DNA from 2 places in the Pantoea sp. E2023-21 genome. Region 2 is predicted to be linked to the other one. Evidence: predicted binding sites of a transcription regulator. Region 2 holds the regulator's gene; the other holds the start of a gene.
The links. The regulator PurR, encoded in region 2, represses purine synthesis genes. The targets are predictions, from matches to a motif close to CANGCAAACGTTTGCNTG.

Region 1 (7,254 bases), 230 kb from region 2:
CGGGCCCACGTCAGCTTCTTCTTCTTTCTGATCCTGCGAGGAGAGCGAGTGCAGGCGAATCATCATGGCGTCATAACTGTCTACGGTGCTGATGTCCCATCCTACCAATGGATGAGTCTGGATGACGTCTTTATTTCTGTCCATTATAACCTCCGTATTACTCGTTAAACGAAGTGCTTCTTGAGGTTCAATGCGGCTGTATCGTGCACTAGCGAAGCAATTATAACATGAATTAGCGAGTGCAATAGTTAAAAGGTATGACGAAGTTAAACAGAGTAAAAATAAACGTCCTCAAAATAGCCATTAAAGGGAATAATAAAATGCCCGAGGACTCAGGCATTTTATTGCAAATATTACGGCGAGTGCTGACGAGGTTATCGGCTTTAATGTTGGGAAACGTTAAGCCAAAAAATGCGGCACTGTTATGCGTGTGGCTCAGCGGGAAGCATGCCATGACGTTTCTGAATCTCTTCAGCCAGCCGCGTAAAATGCTGCTGTAACTGCTCGTCATGGTTCTGATTTTGTGCTTCCAACGTCAGATTGTGTACCAGTAACTGATTGGCGCGATCGTCGAGACAGAAGGTCAATGTGGCAAAAGCATTTTCTAATACGGTTAAGCGGCGCTGTTGCTCAGCAATAAATGCCAGCAATTCCCCAAAGGTCATCGCCTCTTCTGGTTTTTCAGTAGTCATGTAAAACACCTCCTATAAGCATGACGAGGCAAGAATAGGGGATCGCTTAACATGAGTCTAGATGCAGGAAGTTTTTCTGGCGAGAGGGAAATAAAAACAAAAAAGCCGGGTGGCGAAACCCGGCAAAAACGGCACAGTGGCAGTTAATCGTTATTAAACCAGTCGTCCGCGCTTTCCCAGGTTTCTTGTAACAGTTCGCTGATGCGTTCGCGTGATTCTTTGCAGCCACCAAACACGCTGAGTTGGTTGCCGCCGGCGTAACGTACTTTGACGTGATGATCGTCATCAGGGAAATCGTGCGTAATGCGACGGACCAGTTCGACGCTGAGTGCATCAAGTGCACCAGCAGGAAGGGGCGAAGTTTTTGCTACGGTAATTTCAACACGCATAGAAGCCTCCGGAATAATATACTGTTTATTTGTACAGTATAATTATCCCGAAGGCAAGCAGCAGAAAATTATTCTTTGATACGCCAGTTCAGCGTTTCACCGGCGAGGAAAGGTACCAATGTGTCATCCGCCAGTGCAATGCTCTCCTCTACTTTCCAGGATTCACGTACCAGCGTCAAGGTGCCCTCATTCAGCGGCAGGCCGTAGAAATTCGCCCCGTTTTCCGAGCAGAAAGCCTCAAAATGTTCCAGCGCGTTCAGCTCCTCAAATACCGTAGCGTAAGCGGGCAACGAGGTTGGCGCATTGAACACCCCGGCGCAGCCACAGCTCGCTTCTTTCAGGTGACGCAGATGCGGCGCAGTATCGGTACCGAGGAAGACACGGCGATTACCGCTGGCGACCAGTTGACGTAATGCTTCCTGGTGAATATTGCGTTTTAGGATCGGCAGGCAGTAAAGATGTGGACGCACGCCACCCACCAGCATGTGGTTACGGTTGAACATCAGGTGTTGCGGCGTAATGGTGGCACCCAACAAATCGTTACCGGCTGCCAGATATTCCGCCGCTTCTTTGGTGGTGATGTGTTCCATCACCACTTTCAGCGCCGGGAACTGCTTACGCAGCGGTTCCAGCACGGTTTCAATAAAGCGGGCTTCGCGATCAAAAATATCGATGTGAGAATCGGTTACCTCGCCATGCACCAGCATCGGCATGCCGATTTGCTGCATGCGCTCTAACACCTTAGCAATCGAGGCGATATTGGTGACGCCGTGGCTGGAGTTGGTGGTGGCATGCGCAGGATAGAGTTTGGCGGCGGTAAACGTGCCGTCACGAAAGCCGCGTTCGATCTCATCGGGGTCGAGTGAATCGGTGAGGTAGCAGGTCATCAGCGGAGTAAAAGCATGCTCAGCAGGTAATGCGGCCATGATGCGTTCGCGATAAGCCACGGCTGCGGCCACGCTGATAACCGGTGGAACCAGGTTTGGCATGACAATCGCACGTCCATTTACAGCACTGGTATACGGCAGTACGGCGTTGAGCATCGCGCCATCACGCAGATGGATGTGCCAGTCGTCAGGGCGGCGAATAGTGATTTGCTGAGGTTGGGCTGTCATTCAAAAAGACTCCGGCTGAGAAGAAAACGAGAGGCACGTTTAGGCCGGGGAGTAATCATAAGGATGTGGGCAACCGTTTGCACGGGATTTTATCGTGACAAACAAAAACCGCACCCGAAGGTGCGGTTACGCGGATTATTCGGTAAACGGAATCACTAATTGCCCCGGTTTGACTTCAATCCCTTTGGCGAGTTTTTTCGCCAGCGCTTCGCCTTTGCTGCGATCTGCGCTCAGCACATAGGCCGGTTTCTCATTGAAGTAGCGCTTCAGCGACGCATTAAGATAGGGCGTGAGGGTTTTCATGATCGAGGCCATTTTTTCTGGCTGCACCTGCGCATCGACAATCTCCATATCATGCAGATAAATCGCGCCTTCTTGCGCGTTATAGACCGGTTGCGCTTTCATTTTCAGCAGCATTTCGGCCTGTTGTGGACCAAACAGTGAGCTGACATTGATATTGGCTTTTCCCGAGAGCGTGATTTTGCCGGGTTCTTCACGACCAATCTGACTGTTGAGATCGCTCAGCACAATGTGCGCATTCACCAGCCCGGAAACACCGATATCTTTTTCAAAGTTATTGCGTTTTTGCAGCGCTTGATTCACTTCCTGTTCGCTGATGGTGTATTGCGTCAATTGGTTACAGCCGCTGAGTAGCACGGCAAAAAATAGGGCGAATAGCCCAGGAAACGCCTTTTTCATAATGTCCTCATCCTGATTGAAACGGCAAAACAAAACAGCGATAGCCTGCCTGATTCAGCGGCACGTGTCACCAGGAGAGAGATGAGAAGCGCCGTAGCGCCTCTCTAGGGATAGGAATTACGCGGCAATAGAGGAGAGCAAATTGACCTGAGTCTGTTTCGCCATATTGTCGCGATAATCGGCAACACGGCTTGGCCATTCAATGCCGTTTACCAACGTCAATGAACGCAGTAGCGGGAACAGATGAATATCATCTTCGGAAAGCTCACCATTAACCGCATTCGGTTTGACGATCAGCTTGTCTAGCTGGCGCAGGTCATCGCTGATATTTTTGATCAGGCCTGGCGCGTGTTTACGCAACTCGGTGAAATCACCCACGCTGGCCTGCTTCTTCTCGCTAAAGTAGCTGCGCGCTTCCGGCGTAGCGAATTCAGCGAAGGAGGCATCAGCAATGCGGGGTAGCAATAGCTTATTCACGTAACCATTTACGTGGCGCAGCCAGTCGCTGATGGCAGGATTACTTTTGCCGTTGAGCAGCGGCTCATGATCGGACTTATCCACCAGCCGTACGATATCCATACTTTCTGGTACAGCACTGCCATCGGCTTTTTGCAGAATCGGCGCCATCTTCTGGCCGATGAGTTTTTTCGGCGTTTGCTCATCGTCATTCAGCATAACAATCAGTTCTAACGGCAGATTTTTTAACCCGAAAATCATGCGTGCTTTGACGCAGAAAGGGCAGTGATCGTAGATGTAGAGTTTCATCCCGTTTCTCCTGTGGTTCTAAGGGTGACGGAGGTCACCCTTTTTTCTGACGTGCGGGAAGTATGGAAGAGATCTACGGCAGGGGCAAACTAGCTGCTGAAAATTGCGGGTGCCACCGAACGCGGCTGGAACTGCCACCAAAGTGCCAAAAGAGTGATCATGCCAACGCTGCTCAGCAGCATCCACGGCAGTTCGGGCAGCGCCCATTGCTGGCCCATGTCGAACATCCAGCCACCGCCGGAGTAGCCAATTAAGCCACCAATCGCGAGGCCGAGGCGGCTGAAGCCCATATAACTGCCGCGAGCGCGTGAACTGGCCAGCGACGCGCTAAGCGTTTCACGTGCCGGTTCGGCAATGATGGATCCGAGATAAAAGACGGCGATCAGCATAAACAGCGACGGCAACGAGTCGGTCATGCCAACCGGTAGCAGGCTGAAGGTCATCAGGAACAAACCGGCCATCAAACGCGTTTCCAGGCGGAAGCGCTTCTCACTCCAGCGCGCCAGCGGATAAAGCAGGCTTAATGACAGCAGCGCTTCAATCGCGTACATCCACTTCACCGCAGCGGGCGCACCGGCCACCTGATTCACCATCACCGGCAGCATCAACATCACCTGTACGGCGAGAATGTAGTAGCCCGTCAAGGTCAGCACATACAGGCGAAAGCGCTTGTCCTGCCAGACGCGTTGCATCCCTTCACGCATCGCAATGCGTTCTGTCGAGATACGCCACGCGGGTAACCAAATAGCGTTAAACAGCGCAGCACTGACAAACACTGCCGCGCCGACCCAGCACACCAGACGGAAATCCCACGCCAGCAGCCAGCTACCAATCAGAGCGCCAAGCACGGCACCGGCGCTGTCCTGCATCATCAGCAGCGAGAAGAAGCGGCCGCGATCGCGTGCGCGTACCAGTTTCATCACCAGCGCACTGCGTGGTGGGTCAAACAGCGTGCCACCAAGACCGGAAAGCAAACAGGCGAACCACAGCAGCCAGGGTTCATGCGCCAGCGCCATGCAGGCAAAACCCGCCGCGCGCATTAGCATGCCGGTGACAATCAGTGGACGTGCACCAAAACGGTCGGCAATGGCACCGCCAAAGATGCCGAATCCCTGCTGGACGAATTGGCGCAAGCCAAGCGCAATGCCGACCATCAACGCGGCCCAACCTAGCTGTTCGACAAAATGGATAGAGATAAGGGGAAATACCACGAAAAATCCCATTACCACCAACATGTTATCCACTAAGAGAAATGTTTTACCGAGGCGTCGTGCCCGCGCAACCCGAGACATGCTAATTCCTGAGCAAGTGAGAGGAGATAAGAGACCAATTGGTCTATTTTCCGCCTGCGCAGGGGCGAAAAACAGCTTTCTCAGGATGATATTTTTTCATCGAATCCGCAGAAATATTAATCCTAAATCAGGATGAATCCAGAGGAACGCGTTCAAGGGTTTTACCGCAAGCGGGGTGACGGTTATAGTGAGGCGTATCGCCGCTGGCGTACATCTTTCTTAAGTTATGGATTTCAGGAGTCATGATGTTTGGCTATCGTTCTGCTGGCCCACGCGTACGCCTCACAACCGATCGCTTAGTGGTGCGTTTAGTACATGAACGCGATGCCTGGCGATTAGCGGATTATTACGCTGAAAATCGTGCATTTCTAAAACCCTGGGAGCCAGTGCGCGATGAAAGCCATTGTTACCCTTCGGGTTGGCAAGCGCGCCTCGGGCTGATTGCTGATATGCACAAACAGGGCTCAGCCTACTATTTTGTGCTGATGGACCCAGAAGAGACTGAAGTGCGTGGTGTTGCTAATTACAGCAACGTGCTACGCGGATCGTTTCACGCCTGCTATCTCGGCTATTCGCTGGGCGAGAAATGGCAAGGTCAGGGACTGATGTTTGAAGCGCTCAACACCACCCTGCGCTATATGCAACGACAGCAACGTATTCACCGCATTATGGCCAACTACATGCCGCACAATCAGCGCAGTGGCGATCTGCTGGCGCGCCTTGGGTTTGAAAAAGAGGGCTACGCCAAAGATTACTTATTGATTGATGGGCGCTGGCAGGATCATGTGCTCACAGCGCTGACCTGGCGGGAGTGGAACCCGGATCGCCGTGGACAATAAAAAAAGGATTAACGCAATGAAAATGGCCTTATCAGCGCAGGCGCTGCGCGTGATTGGTTGCCTGCTGGAGAAGCAGGTCACCACGCCGGATCAGTATCCGCTCTCCCTCAATGGCGTCGTCACCGCCTGTAATCAGAAATCCAACCGTGAACCGGTGCTGAACCTCAGCGAGATGGAAGTGCAAGCGCAGCTTGATGAGCTGGTGAAAAAGCATTTGGTGACGTCCAATAACGGCTTTGGTCAGCGCGTCAGCAAATATGAACAACGCTTCTGCAATTCAGCCTTCGGAAATCTACAATTGAGTCCGGCTGAAGTGGCGGTACTGACGCTGCTGTTCCTGCGCGGCGCACAGACGCCTGGCGAATTGCGTACCCGCAGCGGTCGTCTGCACGAATTTAGTGATATGAACGAAGTCGAGCAAACGCTAAACGGTTTAATCACACGCGATGAGGGGCCAATGGTAGTGCGTATGGCGCGCGAACCGGGTAAACGTGAGAGTCGCTATATGCATCTGTTTGGTGGCGACGTGGTGGAAGAGGCGGCCAGTGCAGAAACCGTTAGTGACAGTGACGATTTGACGGCGCGTGTCGCGCAACTTGAAGAAACGGTTGCTCAGTTGCAGTCGCAACTGCAACAGCTGCTGCAAAAGGAGCGCTGAGATGACGCTGCGAATTGGCATTGTGGGTTTGGGTGGAATCGCGCAAAAAGCGTGGTTGCCGGTGTTATCGCAGGCCAGTGGCTGGCAGCTTGCCGGTGCGTTTTCGCCCAATCAGGCAAAGGCGCAGCCCATTTGCGATAGCTATCGCATACCTTACTTTGGTCAACTGGATGCGCTGGCGGCCGCCAGTGATGCAGTGTTTGTCCACAGCAGCACCGCCAGCCATTTCGAGGTGGTTAAAGCGCTGTTGCTGGCGGGCAAAGATGTCTGCGTGGATAAACCATTAGCCGAAACCCTGCAGCAGGCCGAAGCGCTGGTGGCGCTGGCGCACAAGCAAAAACGCAAGCTGATGGTGGCGTTTAATCGTCGGTTTGCGCCGCGTTACCAGCAGCTAAAAAGTGAAATGCCGCGTGCCGCCTCGCTGCGCATCGAGAAGCACCGCGCCGATAGCGTCGGCCCGCACGATCTGCGTTTTACCTTGCTGGACGATTATCTGCACGTGGTGGATACCGCACTGTGGCTGGCGGGCGGCACCCTGACGCGTGAATTGGGACACATTGAGACCAATGATGATGGCGCGATGCTGTACGCCGAACACCATTTTTCCGCTGGCACGCTGCAAATCACCACCAGTATGCATCGTCGTGCTGGTACGCAACGTGAAGTGGTGAGCGCGATCTGCGACGGAGATTACATTGAAATTAATGAGATGCGCGACTGGCAGCAGGAGAACGGCAGCGGTATCGTGCGTGATGTACCGCCCGCGTGGCAAAGTCATCTTACCCAGCGCGGTTTTAGTGGTGCG
Region 2 (7,254 bases):
GACGTTACCGCTATAGACGCGCGTGCCCAGTAAGGTTAACCAGCCAGGTTGTGTACCACCGGCCACTTTTTCGCGCTTAGCCGACGTTAACTGCAGCGTACCGATCAGCAGTACCACCGCGACCAATGTCAGCGTGATAAAGATGCTGCGCCAGTGGAAGTGGCTGATAAGCCAGGCGCCAAGCAGTGGTGCCAGCGCAGGAGACAGCGCAACCAGCGGCATAATCGTTGCAAACACTTTATTCGCTTTGGCTTTTGGATAGTGATCTACCACCAACGCCTGCCAGCTCACGGCTGCAGCACACACGCCAATGGCCTGCACAAAGCGCAGCGCCAACATCAGGCGTACGTCGGTTACCCAAAGCATACCCAGGCAGCCGAGGGCGAAGATGGCTAAACCCGCCAGTAAAATCGGTTTACGTCCATAACGATCCGACAGCGGCCCCCAAAATACCTGTGCACAGGCAAAACCGCCGAGAAACAGACTTAAGCTGGCGCTGATAGTGCCGGGTGCGCTAGCAAAATCACGCTGCATATCGCCAAAGGCGGGTAAATACATATCCGTGGCAAGAAAGCCGAGCATGCTGAGCACGGCGAGATAAGGCATAAATGCTTTAGACGACAACATGTTGATTCTCTTTTGGGCAGGTTGAACGCCGGGAGTGTAAAAGGATGCAACGCGCTTTGTGAAACGCTAATATTTGCATGGAGCTGTTAAATTTTTTGAAGGCAAAAATATGTGGTCAGAATATGCGCTTGAAGTGGTGGATGCCGTGGCGCGCACCGGCAGTTTTAGCGCGGCCGCGCAGGAGCTGCATCGCGTGCCTTCTGCCGTCAGCTATACCGTGCGTCAGCTGGAAACCTGGTTGGCGGTACCGCTGTTTGAGCGCCAGCATCGCGAAGTGGTCATGACACCAGCCGGCGAGCACTTCGTTCGTGAAGGGCGATCTGTTATCAAAAAAATGCTGGCAACGCGTAGGCAGTGTCAACAACTGGCGAATGGCTGGCGCGGTGAATTGAGTATCGCGGTTGACTGCATTGTAAAACCGCAGCGCACGCGGCAATTAGTGAAGGACTTCTATCGTCATTTTCCCGATATGGAGTTGATTATCAGCTACGAAGTGTTTAACGGAGTGTGGGATGCATTAGCCGATGGCCGGGTAGATGTCGCGATTGGCGCCACGCAGGCAATTCCCGTCGGTGGACGTTTTGCGTTTCAGGATATGGGCGCGCTGAATTGGCGTTGTGTGGTCAGCCCGGATCATCCACTGGTTAACAGCACTGAACTGGATGATGAAACGTTGCGAGCGTGGCCATCTCTGGTGCTGGAAGATACGTCGCGTGCATTGCCGCGCCGTATGACCTGGACGCTAGATAATCAGCGGCGGCTGGTGGTGCCAGAATGGGAAACCGGGATGGCGTGTTTGTTGGCAGGATTGTGCGTTGGAATGGTGCCGGGCCATTTGGCGCGTCCGCTGCTGGACAGTCATAAATTGGTCGAACTGTCGCTGCCGCAAGCCTTTCCTGATAGTCCGTGCTGCGTCAGCTGGGCTGAACAACGCACGTCGCCGGCGCTTGAGTGGTTACTGGCTTATCTGGGGGATGCTGAAACGCTGAACCACGAATGGCTCAGCGAAGTGTCAGCTTAGCGGCGATAATCGCGGAATGGGCCGTACGCCACTGAACGACGTTCAATCAGCGTAGGCTGAACCTCGATGGTTTGTGGATCTTCACGTTTGCTGGTGATGCGATCCAACAGCATTTCCAGCGCTTTTTCACCCAGTTCGGCTTTAGGCTGGTGTACGGTGGTCAGCGCAGGCGTGAAATAGCGCGCGTTGCGCACGTTATCGTAACCAATCACCGAGATATCTTGCGGTACACGCAAACCCATCTCATCGGCGGCACAAATTGCGCCCATCGCCATAATATCGCCGCCGCAGAACACGGCGGTTGGGCGCTGTTTCTGGTTAAGAATCTGCTGCATTGCCTGATAACCGGATTCAGGTTCAAAGTCGCCCTGAACCACCCATTCTGGGCGCACTGTAATGCCTGCTTCGTTCATCGCCTGCAGAAATCCTGCGTGACGTCCGCCGCCGGTGTTGCGCTCCATCTGGCCAGGGATGGCACCAATATCGCGATGGCCACGTTCAATCAGATAACGCCCGGCGAGATAGCCGCCTTGAAACGCGTTGTCCTGCACCGTATCGGTAAAATCACCGCGCGAAGCACCCCAATCCATGACGACCATCGGGATATTGCGGTTCTCTTCCAACATTTGCAGTAAATCGTCCGGATATTCAGAACACATCACCAGCAAACCATCGACGCGCTTTTGCGCCATCATCGACAGATAGGCGCGCTGTTTTTGCAGATCGTTGTGCGCATTGCCGAGAATCAACGTATAGCCGCGTTCGAAACAACGATTCTCCACCGCTTCGATAATTTCAGCAAAATAGGGCGCTTCACTGGACGTTGCCAGCAGACCTAAGGTTTTGGTGTGATTCACTTTGAGACTACGCGCCACGGCACTTGGCGAGTAGTGTAATTGTTTGATCGCTTCCCATACGGCGTTACGCGTTTCTTCCGCAACGAAACGCGTTTTGTTGATGACATGCGAAACCGTGGTGGTTGAGACACCTGCGCGTTTTGCGACATCTTTAATTGTTGCCATGAAAATGGTACTCCTGGGCTTATCGCAACTCACTGATAAGTATATTGTTAAACGTTTGCGTCTGCTAACGCTTTTACAGCCCAAAAGGCGGGCAAAACGGGGTGTTATAGCAGACGAAATCACTTCATTATGCTGAAAATACAGCACGCGCAAAATCTGTTGCGCAACGAAAGGCGGCGATTCTAACAAGCCCGCGCGGATAACACGAGATTTTTGCCGATTGCTGTGCGAAAATCGCGTTAACCCCATTAATTGTGTGACTAAGGAGTTGTGATGAATACTGACCTGAAGCTGGCGCTAATGACCACTGTTGGCGCACTGTTGATGATTATCGCCTTCAGTTTTACCGCGATCATGCATTAACAAAAAAGCCGGAGCTGTGTGCAGCATCCGGCTTTTTTCTGTTTGTTGCGCAACAATTAGCGAATGGTTTTTGGCGTCATCATACGACGCGCGCCCACATAGTGTTTCTGCCAGTAATCCTCTCCCAAAGCGCTAATCTGAATATCTTTGCCGGTACGCGGCGACTGAATGAATTTGCCGTTGCCGAGATAAACGCCAACATGATCAGCGGTGCCGCGATTGTTAATGCGGAAGAACACCAGATCCCCTTTCTCCAGCATTTCACGTTTGATCGGGGAAGCATCACGCAAGTGATACATCTCATTGGCGGTGCGCGGAAATTTGAATTTCACCAGATCTTTATAGGCGTACCAGACCAATCCACTGCAGTCGAAACCGGTATGTGGCGAGGTGCCGCCCCATTGATAAGGTTTACCGAGTTGCCCCATTAATTTGGTCATCGCCGTTTCACGCGCTTTTTGATAACGCTGGCGGTGCGACTTACTCATTTTAATGCCGGTAAGCGCAACCGCTTCGTCATCAACCACCACTTCGGGAGATTTCTTCACCAGGCGTTGATGACCGTATTTCTTAGCGGTAAGTTTCAGCGGGGATTTTTTGCTGGTGGTTTTGTGCAGCGCGGTTTCTGTTTTGGTCTGTTTTTTTAGTTTGAATTTTTGGACAGCAGTCAGGCGCGATTTTTTTGTGGTGGTTTTCACCGGACGTCGTTTGCGGCGCTCGTCTTCACGTGCGCTCTTTTTCTCTGCTTTGAGCGAGCTGGCATTAACGGGTGCATGCGGAGATGCAGCAGCCACATTAAAGAACAGTTGGGCTAAAGCCAGTATGAAAAGCGTAATTAGTAGACGCATAATCCGGTTACAGGTTAAGCAGGCTGAATGAACACAGACTGCGGCAAAGTGAGAGAAATCTGATCAAGTGACCAGCGCCGAGGCAATTCTAATCCACTTTTTTTCCAAAAGGTAAGGCCTTTTTCCATTAATATGTTACCAGATTGATTCTGTAGCAAAAATGAGCGATTTCAGCTGGTTAACCCAGCGAAACTATTGCTAATTATTAATTTATTAATGCCAATTAATGATATGAAAATGTTATTTGTCATGAATTGACTTAACAAACATGGCGATTAGCAGGCGCAAACACAAAATCCCGTTTTCAGTACGGGAGCGAAATCGCTACAATAAACAAACACGAAGTGAAGGATTAAGGAAGGCAATAATGAGTACTGTTGAAAAAATTCAGCGTCAGATCGCAGAAAACCCGATTCTGCTGTACATGAAAGGTTCTCCGAAGCTGCCAAGCTGCGGTTTCTCGGCGCAGGCCGTGCAGGCGCTTTCCGCATGCGGCGAGCGTTTCGCCTATGTGGACATTCTGCAGAACCCGGATATCCGTGCTGAAATGCCAAAATACGCGAACTGGCCAACCTTCCCGCAGCTGTGGGTTGATGGTGAGCTGGTCGGCGGCTGCGACATCATCGTGGAAATGTTCCAGCGCGGCGAACTTCAGCCGCTGCTGAAAGAGACCGCTGAGAAGTATAAAGAAGCGGAATAATGCAGAAGGCCGACACATGTCGGCCTTTTCTTTGGCTATTCGACGGACGCGTCGTCAGCGGGTTCTTCACTGAAAGCCAATGGCCAGCCACCAAGGCGTTTCCAGCGATTCACCAGCTCACAGAACAGCGTCGCGGTTTGCTCGGTGTCATACAGCGCCGAATGCGCTTGCGTACTATCAAACTCCATTCCCGCTGCTTTGCAGGCTTTCGCCAATACGGTTTGCCCCAACACTAATCCGCTTAATGCCGCAGTATCAAACGTGGCGAAAGGGTGGAACGGATTGCGTTTCAGGCTGGCGCGTTCTGCGGCCGCCATGACAAAGTTAAGATCGAAAGTGGCATTGTGCGCCACAATAATGGCGCGATTACAGCCGCTGTCTTTGGTGCCTTTGCGTACCATTTTAAAAATCGCATGCAGCGCTTCGTATTCGCTTACCGCACCGCGCAGCGGATTGGTGGGATCGATACCGGTAAACGCCAGCGCCGCAGGATTGAGAATGGCGCCTTCAAACGGTTCCACATGGAAGTGCAGCGTTTCATCGCGATGCAACCAGCCGTCTTCATCCATTTTCAGCGTTGTGGCTGCAATTTCCAGCAGTGCATCGGTTTGTGCATTGAAACCAGCGGTTTCAACATCGATCACGACAGGATAAAAACCGCGGAAGCGTTGGTGGAGAGCGTTTAAAGCGTTCGATTCAGACATCAGGATCTCATGGCAATAAATAGGGCAGCGCGCATTATGGCAAAAATCGCAGGAGGGTGCAGCAGGAGAGGGAAGTCAGCCTGCAATTAGCAGGCTGACGAGCAACATTAGTTGCCTAAGCCGTGACCGGCATGTTTATTTTCAATCAGCTCGATTTTGTAACCGTCTGGATCTTCAACAAACGCAATAATGGTAGAACCGCCTTTCACCGGACCCGCTTCACGCGTCACGTTGCCGCCGGCGCTGCGAATGCGTTCGCAGGTGTCGGCCACATTGTCCACGCCCAGCGCGATATGGCCGTAGGCGTTGCCGAGATCATATTTGTCCACGCCCCAGTTGTATGTCAGCTCAATCACCGCGCCTTCGCTCTCTTCGGTATAGCCAACAAACGCCAGCGTGTATTTGTACTCGGTGTTTTCGCTCTGACGCAGCACGCGCATGCCGAGCACGCGGGTGTAAAAGTCGATGGAACGTTGCAAATCGCCAACGCGTAACATGGTGTGAAGTAAACGCATAACATCCTCTTTTTTAAAACGTCATCAGTGAATGACAAGACAACTTAGTATACACACTGATGAAACAACGCTGCCGCCAATCCACGGCGGCAGCCATTTTCTTACAGGGTGGGGTAATCGGTATACCCTTCCGCACCGCCGCCGTAGAAGCTTTCCGGACGTTGCGGGTTGAGAGGGGCATCTTGCTGCAGACGCGCCACCAGATCCGGGTTAGCGATAAAGTCGCGGCCAAACGCCACCGCATCAATCAGGCCGCGAGCAATCAGATCATCGGCTTTCTCAACGGTGTAGGCACCCGCACCGATGATGACGCCAGGGAACAGCGCACGCACTTTCTCGCGGAAGGCATCGCTGTAAGGCTGTCCACCCGCCCAGTCAGGCTCAGATAGGTGCAGATAGGCGATGCCGCGTTTGCCCAGCTCGGCGATATACCACAGCGCCGCTTTTTCTTCGTCCGGGCCATTTTCCAGATTCTGGAAGGCACCGATTGGCGAAACGCGAATCCCAATGCGGTCGGCAGACCAGTTGGCAATTGCTGCATCCACCACTTCCAGCGCGAAACGGCCACGTTTCTCAATCGAACCGCCATACTCATCGGTACGCTGGTTTGAGTCAGGTGCAAGGAACTGGTGCATCAGATAACCGTGCGCAGAATGCAGCTCCAGCAGGTCGAAGTCGGCATCGCGCGCATTGGCGGCGGCCTGACCAAAATCTTTTACGATTTGCTGAATTTCCGCCACTGACAGCTCGCGCGGTACTGAGGTGTCTTCACGATAGACAGAACCATCCGCGGCGCGTAGGGAAGTACGCGTACCCGCCGCCAGCGCGGTGGGTGCGACAGGCGCTTTGCCTTCTGGCTGCACGCTGTTATGCGAAATGCGGCCGGTATGCCACAGCTGGACGGCGCTGTGACCTTTAGCAGCATGAATGCCTTCGTTAATCATTTTCCACGCGGCAATTTGCTGCTGTGTGTGCAGACCCGGCGCGCCGGCGTAACCTTTCGCCTGGAAAGAGATCTGAGTGGCTTCGGTGATGATTAAACCGGCGCTTGCGCGCTGTTGGTAATATTCCGCCATCAACGGCGTTGGGATATCGCCCGGCTCAATGCTGCGCAGACGCGTCAACGGGGCCATGAAAATGCGGTTCGGTACGGTAATCGCGCCCACTTTGAGTGGGGAGAACAGCTGCTTACTCGCCATAATGATTGCTCCAGGAAGACCGGTCGTCTAGTAACGCGGATTTTTAAAAATCAGTGACTCATCAGCCACTGTTCGATGGTGTCGAGCGCCAGGCTAATCGGACCTGATTCTCGGGAAATCTTGCTCTGCAAACTGGCCCCAAGCCACAACAAGTAGCAACGATGCGCCAGCTGCTGCGGAGTTTGGTCATAGGGCAATGCCTGCTCAGCCGCCACATCGGTTAAACAGCGTGTGTAGGCTGCGATGATGGCATTC

Region 1: the regulator PurR is predicted to act here: its motif matches at 2,263-2,280, upstream of pyrC (dihydroorotase).

Annotation. Positions count from the first base shown of each region.
Region 1 covers NZ_CP195344.1:685,392-692,645, forward strand. Annotated here, with positions in the region: gene bssS (biofilm formation regulator BssS) at 1-144, opposite strand, end outside; gene ACRQ84_RS03275 (hypothetical protein) at 423-692, opposite strand; gene dinI (DNA damage-inducible protein I) at 836-1,081, opposite strand; gene pyrC (dihydroorotase) at 1,150-2,196, opposite strand; gene ACRQ84_RS03290 (lipoprotein) at 2,332-2,895, opposite strand; gene grxB (glutaredoxin 2) at 3,013-3,660, opposite strand; gene mdtH (multidrug efflux MFS transporter MdtH) at 3,750-4,952, opposite strand; gene rimJ (ribosomal protein S5-alanine N-acetyltransferase) at 5,198-5,791, shown strand; gene ACRQ84_RS03310 (DUF480 domain-containing protein) at 5,808-6,449, shown strand; gene ACRQ84_RS03315 (Gfo/Idh/MocA family protein) at 6,451-7,254, shown strand, end outside.
Region 2 covers NZ_CP195344.1:916,811-924,064, forward strand. Annotated here, with positions in the region: gene punC (purine nucleoside transporter PunC) at 1-627, opposite strand, end outside; gene punR (DNA-binding transcriptional activator PunR) at 737-1,648, shown strand; gene purR (HTH-type transcriptional repressor PurR) at 1,645-2,670, opposite strand; gene ACRQ84_RS04420 (cytochrome bd-I oxidase subunit CydH) at 2,944-3,033, shown strand; gene ACRQ84_RS04425 (C40 family peptidase) at 3,090-3,881, opposite strand; gene ACRQ84_RS04430 (Grx4 family monothiol glutaredoxin) at 4,246-4,581, shown strand; gene rnt (ribonuclease T) at 4,617-5,285, opposite strand; gene gloA (lactoylglutathione lyase) at 5,393-5,800, opposite strand; gene ACRQ84_RS04445 (alkene reductase) at 5,902-6,999, opposite strand; gene ACRQ84_RS04450 (TetR/AcrR family transcriptional regulator) at 7,050-7,254, opposite strand, start outside.